2 regions of the Hathewaya limosa genome follow, and region 1 is predicted to be linked to the other one. Evidence: a T-box and tRNA genes for the amino acid it is inferred to sense, from the RefSeq annotation. Region 1 holds a T-box; the other holds one or more tRNA genes.
The links. The T-box of region 1 lies ahead of tyrS (tyrosine--tRNA ligase). A T-box ahead of a tRNA ligase gene usually reads a tRNA of that ligase, here a tRNA-Tyr.

Region 1 (8,931 bases):
CATATAGGAAACATAACTAAAAGTTGGGGTACTATAAAGAATTTTATTAGGTTTGTTAATATGACAGAAAGAAAAGGTCAAAATGAAGAATTTCAAGGTATCCCTGAAATATATTTAGAAAATGTAAGTTTTACTTATCCTGGTATGGAGCAAATGTCTGTTTCAAATGTATCTTTAAAAATAAATAAAGGAGAAACTATTGCTATAGTAGGAGAAAATGGAGCAGGAAAAACTTCTCTAATAAAGCTTATTACAGGATTATATACACCTACAGAAGGAAAAGTTCTAATAGGAGGATTAGATACTAGTAAAGTTATATCAAAAAATATATATAAAAATATATCGGCAGTTTTTCAAAAATATGCGAAATATAAGATGACTTTAGTAGAAAATATATCTATAAGCTCTAACAAAGAAAGGTTTTTTAAAGATAATAAGGATATAAAAGAAAAATTACAATTAGCCGTTGAAAAATCAGATTTAGAAATAAATGAAGAAAAATTTAATAAAGGTTTTGATACCATGCTTTCAAGAGAATTTGATGGAATAGACTTATCGGGAGGTCAATGGCAACGAATAGCAATTGCAAGGGGATTTTATAAAGATCATAATATGATAATTTTAGATGAGCCAACAGCAGCTATAGATCCCGTAGAAGAGACAAAAATTTATAATAAATTTGCAGAAATGTCTAAAGGAAAAACAGCTATAATTGTTACTCATAGGTTAGGGTCAGCTAAAATAGCGGATAGAATAGTTGTTATGGACAAGGGTAAAATAATAGAAATTGGTACTCATGAAGAACTTATAAATAGTAAGGGTAAATATTCAGAGATGTATGAATCTCAAAGTAAATGGTATATGGATAAAAAGGTTATAGTATAAAGTTTAAGGCTTATCAGTAAAGGAATATGATTAGTAAGAAATAAAGCATTAGATCTTTTTAAGAAAATTAGGTTTATAAAAATACAAGAATAAAGTTAGAGATTCGGTATTAAATGAAGATTAACTGATTTAGTTTAAGTAAACTATGATTTTTATGTATTAAAGTTCTAATTTTTTAAATAAACTGATATTGACAAAAAAAAATAAGTGTTTTATAATGTGAAAAAAGAAAAACTTAAAGCTTTGAAGAGAACAAGTAGAATTAGTTATAGATTTACAGAGAGTTCCCGGTTAGTGAGAGGGGCAAAGATAGATTAATTTGAATACATCTCTGAGCAGCACTCCGAAAGATAACAACCAGTAGGCTGATGTCGGTTCCTGCACCCGTTATAGTGCTAGAGTATAACTAGAAAGTAAGGTTTTAATAATTACTTTTAGCGTACTTGATAAGGTTGTTATTGTGAGATATCAATAAATTAAGGTGGTAACACGGGAATATTCACTCTCGTCCTTTTATTAGGACGAGGGTTTTTTTATTTTATACATAATTTTTTACATTATGAAGTATACCGGTAGACTTTATAATTCTAAATGAAAAATAAAATTTTATAGGAGGAATATAAAAATGAAAAATGTTGAAGAACAAATTAAGATTATTCAAAAAGGAGCAGATGAAATAATAGGACTTGAAGATCTTAAAGAAAAACTTGAGAAAGCTAATAAAGAAAATAAGTCCTTAACTGTTAAATTAGGTTTAGATCCAAGTGCTCCTGATATTCATTTAGGACATACCGTTGTTTTAAGGAAAATTAAACAACTTGAAGATCTAGGACACAAAGCAATTATTTTAATTGGGGATTTTACAGGAATGATAGGAGATCCAACAGGAAAATCTAAAACTAGAAAACCATTAACAAAAGAACAAGTTTTAGAAAATGCTAGAACTTATGAAAAACAGATTTTTAAAGTTTTAGATAAGGATAAAACTACTGTAAGATTTAATAGTGAATGGTTATCAGAATTAAAATTAGAGCAAGTAGTTAAGTTAGCATCAACTATGACTGTAGCTAGAATGCTTGAAAGAGAAGATTTTAAAAAGAGATATGAAAATCAACAAGCAATAGGCATTCATGAATTTTTCTACCCATTAATGCAAGGCTATGATTCTGTGGAACTTAAAGCAGATATAGAACTTGGTGGAACAGATCAAAGATTCAATGTTCTTATGGGTAGAATGCTCCAAAAAGAATACGGACAAGAAAGTCAGGCTACTATTTTTATGCCCCTGTTAGAAGGTACTGATGGTGTAAATAAAATGAGTAAGAGTTTAGGAAATTACATTGGAATTGATGAAGCAGCAGAAGTTATGTATGAAAAGGCTATGTCAATTCCAGATGAATTAATTATTAAATATTATGATCTTGTAACAGATGTTCATCCAGATGATGTAGCTAAAATAGAAGAAAGATTAAAAAATGGAGAAAATCCAAGAAATATTAAAATGGAATTAGCAAAAGAAATAGTAAGATTATATCATGGAGAAGAAAAATCTATAGAGGCTCAAGAAAGATTTGTAAAAGTATTTAGTAAAAATGAAATTCCAGATGATATAAATACTATAGAAGTAGATGGGGCTAATTTCGATCTTATATCCATATTAGCTGAAAATAAAATAGTTAAAAGTAAAAGTGAAGTAAGAAGATTAGCTACACAAGGTGGGGTAAAAATTAATGATGAAAAAGTAACCGATTTATCAGAAGTAAAACCACACAATGAGATGATAGTTAAAATAGGAAAGAAAAATTTTGTAAAAATAATTTGCAAATAATTAAATAAATATAAATAAACTTTCATATTAATTTATATCTAAATTTTAAATAGATTTTTCAGTATCTTTATAAAGATTTATAAATGTCTGTAAATCCTTTGTTTTGAATGGTTACAGACATTTATATTATTAAGCCTCTCATTTCTTCATTATTGGTTTCTAAGAAAGAGAAGCCTTTCACAGCTCCTAAAAAGTGTTTTAAACCAACGCTCACATCTTCTAAATAGAGTTCCAAAAGTTTTCCTTTCACTTTCCGGTATTCCAAAAATATCATCACAACCTCGACCACTCATAACAAAGTAACAACCAAGTACTAGTGGATTATCTTCTACCATATATATAAATCTCGCCAATCTACCAACGGGTTTGATGTTTCTTAAATGCAACCTTAGATGGATATATGATAAAAATGTTTGATGGCAAATCTAGGATACGTACAATAATATCTTCTGCTCTTGCCGTATCAAAAATAATACCGATGTAATCAATTTTAATGTTTAAATTGCAAGTAGGTCTTTGTGTTATTAATAATTTAAATATGAGTGAGCCTATATGATATAGTTATAGAACAATAAGTTTGAATTTAGGGTATGAAGTATAGCGAATTAAACATAACTTATATTTTGGAGGTTATTATGAAAATTTTGGAATCACTAAAAGGTACAACAGACAAAGAGATGAATCTTTCTGAATTAGTAAATGCATTTAAAGAAATGTGTAAAATTACAATTGATGGGGTTAATGAAGAGGATGATATGCTCTTATTTGAAGTAGAAACATTTTCGGGGCAATCAATGACTCATTTTTCATTAGTAAGACAGTTTCCTAATGAAGAGGAAGAATATACTCAATTACATTTAGATATTCAATATAAAACAAATGCACAAAACAAGTTATTTTCACAAACTATATGGAGCGAAGATGTTGAAGATGATTTTTTGAAATTTATAAAAAATTCTCATGCATATTTGTTTTTGAAAGACAAACAAATTTACAAAGTAAATGTTTTTATGGACGAAACTTAAACAGATAGAATGAGAATGGTTTATATAATAAGGAGGTCAAAATGAATTATAGTAAATTAATAAAATCATTGGAACTACTTAAAGAAACACTTAATTCATCAAATAGTAAAGTTTTGTTTAATGTAGATGTTCCAGCAACAAAAGAGGAAATTGAAGAAACAGAGCGTAAATTAGGGAAACAACTTCCGAGGAGTCTAAAGGAGTTTTTCTTTACTGTATCTAAAGATATAAATTTTTTTATAGACCTTGATGAAACTTTATTTAAAGAAATCGAAAAAAATAAGAACTTAGCTTACGCTGGATTGTTTGAATTAAACATAAGTTTATCTGGTATTATTGATGCACAGGATAATATAGAAAACTGGATTAATTCATGTTTCAAGGACCCAGAAGATGCTTATGATAAGGTTTGGCACAATAAATTAGGAATTATGTGTATTGGTAATGGGGATGTAATAGCTTTTGATTTATTAAGCGATAAAGATGAGCCAACGGTTGTTTACCTAAGTCATGATGATGCAGAAGAACATGGGTGGATATTGGGGCTTAGTTTTGAAAGTTATATCATAAATTATGTTGGAATTGCTTGTAGTGGCTTAGAATTTTTTGCAACAGCACCTTTCATAACTGATTCTAAAACAGGAATTAATATGATGTGTGATAATGCGATTGCATTGAGGAAATTATTAGGTTTACCAGAAGAATATCTACAATACTAAAACTAATGGATGTATATAAAAACGATTAAAGAAAATACTAGGAGGAATATTATGAGTACATCAGATTTTAATGAAAGCATAGAAAATTATTATGATTATATATCAGATCTAGATGATAATACGAAAAACATATTAAAAGAAACTATAGCAACTGCAAGTAAAGTTTTTTGCATTAGCAACCTAAATTATGGGAAAATCATTGCAAGTGAAATAAGGTGCTGGATAGATAGAATTTTGGAAACAGGGACTTTCCCAGAAGAATATAAAAGCCTTGATGAAGTATGTATTGCGTTAGGTGCCTTATATGGTCATTCATTGAATATTAGTTATGGATGGAGTTGGAAAATATTTGGGAAAACAGAGGAAGAATCTATGTGTGGAGTAGTTTCTCCTGAAAAAAATTTTTGCAATCCTTCTTTTAATTATATCTATAGTATTCTAATAGGAAGTAATTATGGATCAGATGTAAAAAAAGAAAATACAGTACTTCTTTCTTATAATATGATGTCAGATATTGATAAAAAGCCGATGCACCTGAAGTATTATCCTATTTTATAACAAATATGATAATACATTCGAAATAGATAGTTTTTGAGATTAAATAAAGAAATGTGAATGAAATTTATATTTGAGAAGTATACGACTATGATAAAAAAAGAAATTATAGATAGAAGTATTGAGTTGGGCGGAACATTTGATTTTAATGGACAATCTTTGCAAAGTAATATTGAGAGTATCCATTTTAATAAATCCTATTTAGAAAAGGAATTTCAGGAATATCTACAAGATGAAGTTTTGGATAGAATAAAAGAAGAGGGAGTAATATATTTATAAATTACTTTGGCTACTACCAACTATCAATTTGGAGAGGAGTATAACAATGTCAAAAATAAAGGAATTTCAAAAAACAGCTGGTGGAACAATAGAGCTTGATTGGAACTCAGTTGAAGAAAAGATTGGCTTTAAATTACATAATAATCTAAAAAACTTTTATTCACGAATATTAGGTAGCAAAAATAAGTCAGGTATCATTTCAGGGATAATAAAATTTAATCCTACTGAATTTGTAAATCGATATGCAAACAATGATAACTGGTTGGATGATGCAAGTGTCAATAATAGTTATGCTGAGTTTACACTTTGTCTGTTAAAGCAGACAAATGACAACTATATTTGGAACTTTATTGAAGAGGCATTTAGAGGAGAATGGACAGGTGGAAATGATTTTGGGCATAGAGCATATGTCGGTGAAATTATTATTAATATGGGTCAAATAGCACTTCTTTTCAATAATGATACAGGAGAATTTGAATGGGTAGATTTTGGATATGGGAGTTTTGATACATATTCGGATAATCCATATGGTATCGTGGCTGATAATACTCAAGAGTTTCTTAATAAATTCAAACTTACAGATATTGGTATTGATTATTTATAGTTTATACAGGAGGGGCTTTTATGACAAATATTGAAGTTGTAAAAAGTCAGAGAGGAAAAAGAGGTTATTTAAGCAGTACTATTTATAGACATGCTATGATAAATATGAGGTTTGAAAGTTTCACGATAGAACATACAAATCACTAACATTTGATAAAATAACTAATTAGGCTAATTTATGTTTTTAAGGTTAGTGAAGTTCTAAAAATAGGAGATTAAATTTTATGGGTAAAAATATAGAAAATATAATTTTAAATTCAGTAGATATAGATAAAAAAGATAGCAGAGGAAGAACTCCACTTATATATGCAATAGTTCAAAGAAAAACAATAGATATTATAAATTCTATAATAAGGGCTGGAGCTAATTTAGAGTTAAAAGATAAATTAGGAGACACTGCATTAAAAAAAGCTATAAAATTCAAAAGGATAGATGTAGTAGAATTACTAATTAAACATGGAGTTAATATTCAAAGCGAAAATATAGAAAATTCTCCATGGTTTTACGCTCGAAAAAATAAAAAAATAGCAGATATATTATTAGATACAAAAGGAGCTATAAGATTAACATTAAGTGCAGATGAAGAAAATATATTAGAAGAACTTTTATATAATGAAGATATAGATGAAATATGTTCAAAAATAGAAAATTTAGATTTACCAGAGATATTACATGCATTTATATTAGAATTTAATTATGATGATGAGTGGTTACCTATAGTAACCGTTTTAAATAATGAAAACTGCAAAGAAATAACAGTAATAGAAATAATAGAATTATTAACAGATGGAAATATATCAGATTTAAAACTTATTGATGAAAAAATATTTAATTTAATTAATATTAAATATTCAGGTTTAATATTGAGATTAAAAGTTAATATGTATATATAAATATAATTAAGTTTCACAATTTTCGCGAATAATTTTATGAAAAAAATTTATATAATACGAACTTATAATGTTGAATACAGGAGGGATTTTTATGACCAATATTGAAGTTGTAAAAATTCAGATGGGAAAAAGAGGTTATTTAAGCAGTACTGTTTATAGAGATGCCATGATAAATATGAGATTTGAAAGTTTCACGATAGAAGACACAAATTTCTTTATTGATTATTATAAGACCGTAAAGGATATTTTCAGCCGCAATCAAATATTACAAACCTTTGTTTTGCAATGTCAAAAATATGATTTAAAAGAATTTTTTTTAATCGCTTTTAAAAAAGAGCGTTATCTTGAAATGCGTTTAACTGCCATCCGAGGGTACGCTACCTATGTATCAGAAAAAGAAGTTATTCCACTTATGAAAAAGTTTGTAGATATTTTAGTTAAAATACCAAGCCATACGCCATATAATTATCAAGAATATGAAATGCTTCGTTCTAAATTTGGATTACCATATTTAGTTGAAAAATACAAATATGATTGCTTTAAAGAAGCACTGGAGCAATTAGAAAAACAATATAATGACATGCCTGATGAGTGTAAGGGATTTTTTACTCTCGATGAAAATGGAATATATGTATCTTTAATGACGGGAGAGGAAATAGACAAAAATATTGATATATTATTTAAGAAAAATGAAAACAGTTTATATAATAAGAACGGTGTTTAATTATGGAAAATGATAACTCTTTGTTGTGTGCATGCTAAATAAATGATATGGATTTAATTAAAGAGCGAATAATTGGTGTAACACCTTCCCAATTAAAAAAGAGTACTTTAGAAACAAGTACACCCATACATACTACTGCTAAAAATGGGAATTTAGGGTTGAACAATTTTCTTTTTTAGTTCGTGCTATGGCTATAATTTTACGATTAACTAGTAAATAGAAATTTTATAGAGGATATAGATATGGATTTGATAGATGAACTTATAAATTGTATTAACAGAATTGACTATAGTACATTTGATGAAGACTATATAGATGAGTTACTTGATAGTAGGGATAGTGAGCAATTTGACACCGAATGGTGTCGAGTTAGTAAAAAAATTAATTCATTAAAAAATGATCAAAACTATGGGAATCTAAATAAAGAAGTACAAGTTAAAATAAGAGAAAAAGTATTTATGATAATTAAGCAAAATACTGGGAGTGAACTTTCAGATTATGTTTCTGATGACTTTGGACTAATTTATGATAGTTTAATAGTAAATTATAAGGATGAATGGCTAAATAAATTAATTAAGGAATATAAAAATATAAGGATTCCTGCTGGAGAACTTTAAAATAAAGGAGTAGTGTTTTGGAAAAGTTTGAGGGTTTTAAAGAAAAAGTATATTTAGAGATGCTAAATTTATTAAAAAATAAATTCACTAATTATGAAAAAGATATATATTCAATAGCATTAGAAATATTTTATGGAGAAGAATATGGTATAAAAGTCCGATATCAGACTAAAGATGATTTTAATGTTCAACTTAAAAAAGGGTTAGAAGTTCACAAATATGATGTGCAAGAATTTGAATATTTAAATGAAGTTGAGAATATATTTTTCTTAACAAATAATCACACAAGAGACTTTTGGGGATCAATACTTTATTATATGTATGACGATAGCGCTCCTATACCAAGGGGATATTATGATGACTTTGGTATACCGATGCAAAATGGAATATTAGATAGAATAGAGTTGCCTGGTGATACATTTACTTTTTTGGAAGACACAGCACTGTTTTGTGCTGAAAAGCTTAAGCATACAACTGAATTTATTAGGAAAGATGATGATTTCTTAATATTTGTGTGCCATGAGAGCACAATGTACTATAGATATCCTCTTTCTTTTATAAGAAGAACTGTTGATGAAGATAAACTGTATCTTTTAATGGATAGTGCTTCACAAGAACAATAGTGGACAATCTTACTAAAAAAGTAAGGATAAACATTTAATTTATAGAAAAAATTTAAATAGATAAAACTTAATGTTCATTTTGTAACTGTTTAAAAGGACACCATTTTTGGTGTCCTTGTCTCACTTTATGATGTCATATCAAGACTTTTTTATTCCTGGTAAATTAGTAGCAAAATAACT
Region 2 (3,391 bases), on a different contig from region 1:
AAAGGTGTAATCTTAAAGGAACCTTCAGTAGTTGCAATCGACAAGACAAATGATAGGGTTTTAGCTGTTGGAGAAGAAGCAAGACAAATGATTGGTAGAACACCAGGGAATATAGTAGCAACAAGACCATTAAAAGATGGTGTTATCTCTGATTATGATATGACAGAAAAAATGTTAAAACATTTTATTAGAAAAGCTTGTGGAAGAAAGAAAGCAACTCCAAGAGTTGTTATTTGTGTTCCATGTGAAGCTACAGAGGTTGAAAGAAGAGCAGTTAAAGGAGCGGCAAAAATGGCGGGGGCAAAAATGGTTCAATTAATAGAAGAACCAGTAGCAGCTGCTATAGGTGCAGGCTTAGATATATCTAAAGCTAGTGGAAATATGGTTATAGACATTGGTGGAGGTACCACAGATATAGCAGTTATATCTTTAGGTGGTATGGTTGTAAGACAATCTATAAAGGTAGCTGGAGATGAATTTGACGAAGCAATTATTAAGTATATAAGAAAGAAACACAAGCTTATGATTGGTGAAAGAACTGCAGAGGAATTAAAGATAAATATTGGTTGTGCATATGAAGTAGAAGAAGAAAGTATGGAAATAAGAGGAAGAGATTTAATTACAGGACTTCCTAAAAACATAACAGTAACTTCTAGTGAAATGAGGGAAGCTTTAGCAGAAGCTGTAGAAGCTATAGCAGAGTGTGCACATGCTGTTCTTGAAAAGACACCACCTGAGTTAGCATCTGATATAGCTGACAAAGGAATTGTTATGACCGGTGGTGGAGCATTATTAAATGGGCTTGATAAGTTAATCCAAGATCATACTAAGGTACCAGTATATGTAGCAGAAGATAGTGTATCTTGTGTTGCATTAGGAACAGGGAAATCATTAGATTCCATAGAATATATGGGAAAAGAATAATATATTATTAAGTTATTATGTAAATAATAAAAAAATACAAGCTATATTATAAATAGCTTGTATTTTTTTATCTAAATTTTTAATGTATAAGATTTTTCTAAAGAAATACAAATTTTTTTAGCCATATTCATGATAAAACTTAATCTAATACTTCTAGAATAAAAAGGTTCCGAATTATTATAGGAATCAACAACTGCTACTATGGATAGGTTACCTACAGGAGGTAAATATTTTCCTACGCCTTTTCCAGGACATATGGGGTAATCTCTAATTATTATGTTACCTATATCTTCATCATCACTTAAACAAGCATCTATTCCTATAATGTTATGATTGGGATATTCATTATTTATATAGTTTAAGTTTTCTTCTAAATTTAAGGCGTGAATAGGTTTGTTTAAGGAGCCAAATACTTTTAGAGGAAACTTTCGATCTATCAATAGAGAACCTACTAATGGACCTAAACAATCACCTATGCATCTATCAGTGCCTATACATACTATTATAGTTTTTTCATCTATGGTTTTTTTTAAAGATTCAACTAGTGTATTTATACAGCGTTCATTTAAATAGTTAATACAAGTTTTATCCACAAGGCACCTCCTAAATATAGCAGAGTTTTAAAGGATAGTATATAATATTACACTAATAAAAATATGTGAATGAAAGATTAAATATGAAGAAGGTGTAAAAAAACATATTAATTTTTAGTAAAAAGGAGTATTATAAAGAAAATATAAGTATAAAGAAAGTAATCTTCTTAAATAAGGAGAAAACGACTTGAAATAAGAACCGTAAAAATGTATACTACTTCTTGTCGGAAATACACGACAACAAAACATAATAAGTAGTATTAAATAGGGATGAGTTCCCGAGTGGCCAAAGGGGGCAGACTGTAAATCTGTTGCGTTTCGCTTCGATGGTTCGAATCCATCCTCATCCACCATTATTTTAATACTTATGCTGGCATGGCTCAATTGGCAGAGCAGCTGACTTGTAATCAGCAGGTTGTAGGTTCAATTCCTATTGCCAGCTCCAATTTGGAGGAGTTCCCGAGTGGCCAAAGGGGGCAGACTGTAAATCTGTTGCGTCTCGCTTCGATGGTTCGAATCCATCTTCCTCCACCATTTTAAAAATAGAATATGTTTTGTGCTGGCATGGCTCAATTGGCAGAGCAGCTGACTTGTAATCAGCAGGTTGTAGGTTCGATTCCTATTGCCAGCTCCATTTTTGGAGGAGTTCCCGAGTGGCCAAAGGGGGCAGACTGTAAATCTGTTGCGTTTCGCTTCGATGGTTCGAATCCATCTTCCTCCACCATTTTAAAAAAATATATTTTGTGCTGACATGGCTCAATTGGCAGAGCAGCTGACTTGTAATCAGCAGGTTGTAGGTTCGATTCCTATTGTCAGCTCCATTTTTGGATGAGTTCCCGAGTGGCCAAAGGGGGCAGACTGTAAATCTGTTGCGTTTCGCTTCGATGGTTCGAATCCATCTTCATCCACCAAGGACATGTTTTCATGTCCTTTTATTTTTTATCATTTAAATGTTTCTATTGACCATGTAATAAGATTATGCTATGATGAAGTTATAATGTAAATATAAAAAAATAAAAAATTAAATAAAATGCTCTTATCAAGAGAGGTGGAGGGAAAAGGGCCCTGTGAAACCCGGCAACCAGTGTATAAACACTAAGGTGCCAATTCCTGCAGAATTTTATATCTGCAAGATAAGAGGTGGTAGATATTAACAACCTCTTCTTATTGAAGGGGTTTTTTTATTAGGAAAAAAGGCCATGCTCTAGAAAAGATAAACATTTTGGAGGGAGAATAATATGAGAAAGTTATTTACATCAGAGTCAGTTACAGAAGGACATCCAGATAAAATATGTGATCAAATTTCAGATGCTATTTTAGATGCTATTTTAGAAAAAGATCCTCAAGGTAGAGTTGCGTGTGAGACAACTTGTACAACTGGTGTTGTTTCAGTAATGGGGGAAATTACTACTAATTGTTATGTTGATATTCCTAAAGTTGTAAGAAAGACTGTAAGTGAAATAGGATATACAAGAGCTAAATATGGATTTGATGCAGAAACTTGTGCTGTTATGACATCTATTGATGAACAATCACAAGATATTGCTATGGGCGTAGACGAAGCTTTAGAATCTAAAGAGGGTAAAATGGATACAATAGAAGCTATTGGTGCTGGAGATCAAGGTATGATGTTTGGATATGCATCAAATGAAACAGCAGAATATATGCCACTTCCAATATCACTTGCTCATAAGTTAGCTTTAAGATTATCACAAGTTAGGAAAAATGGAACATTAGGATATTTAAGACCTGATGGAAAAACTCAGGTAACAGTAGAATATGAAGGTGATAAACCTGTTAGAATAGATACAATTGTTATTTCAACTCAACACGGTCCTGATGTTACTCGTGAACAAATTGAAGCTGATTTAATA

Region 2: it encodes a tRNA-Tyr, which carries the amino acid that the T-box ahead of tyrS (tyrosine--tRNA ligase) is inferred to sense. The anticodon was not compared.

What each region holds. Positions count from the first base shown of each region.
Region 1 covers NZ_JAUSWN010000020.1:18,018-26,948, reverse strand. Annotated here, with positions in the region: gene QOZ93_RS11090 (ABC transporter ATP-binding protein) at 1-885, shown strand, start outside; T-box leader at 1,120-1,401, shown strand; gene tyrS (tyrosine--tRNA ligase) at 1,511-2,713, shown strand; gene QOZ93_RS11080 (hypothetical protein) at 2,835-2,963, opposite strand; gene QOZ93_RS14080 (hypothetical protein) at 3,068-3,202, opposite strand; gene QOZ93_RS11075 (hypothetical protein) at 3,349-3,738, shown strand; gene QOZ93_RS11070 (SMI1/KNR4 family protein) at 3,780-4,457, shown strand; gene QOZ93_RS11065 (hypothetical protein) at 4,509-5,015, shown strand; gene QOZ93_RS11060 (hypothetical protein) at 5,103-5,291, shown strand; gene QOZ93_RS11055 (hypothetical protein) at 5,338-5,895, shown strand; gene QOZ93_RS11050 (hypothetical protein) at 5,916-6,041, shown strand; gene QOZ93_RS11045 (ankyrin repeat domain-containing protein) at 6,119-6,787, shown strand; gene QOZ93_RS11040 (hypothetical protein) at 6,879-7,511, shown strand; gene QOZ93_RS11035 (hypothetical protein) at 7,754-8,128, shown strand; gene QOZ93_RS11030 (hypothetical protein) at 8,146-8,751, shown strand.
Region 2 covers NZ_JAUSWN010000001.1:123,267-126,657, forward strand. Annotated here, with positions in the region: gene mreB (rod shape-determining protein) at 1-924, shown strand, start outside; gene yyaC (spore protease YyaC) at 996-1,517, opposite strand; tRNA gene QOZ93_RS00565 (tRNA-Tyr) at 1,786-1,870, shown strand; tRNA gene QOZ93_RS00570 (tRNA-Thr) at 1,887-1,962, shown strand; tRNA gene QOZ93_RS00575 (tRNA-Tyr) at 1,967-2,051, shown strand; tRNA gene QOZ93_RS00580 (tRNA-Thr) at 2,076-2,151, shown strand; tRNA gene QOZ93_RS00585 (tRNA-Tyr) at 2,157-2,241, shown strand; tRNA gene QOZ93_RS00590 (tRNA-Thr) at 2,263-2,338, shown strand; tRNA gene QOZ93_RS00595 (tRNA-Tyr) at 2,344-2,428, shown strand; SAM riboswitch class I at 2,551-2,657, shown strand; gene metK (methionine adenosyltransferase) at 2,756-3,391, shown strand, end outside.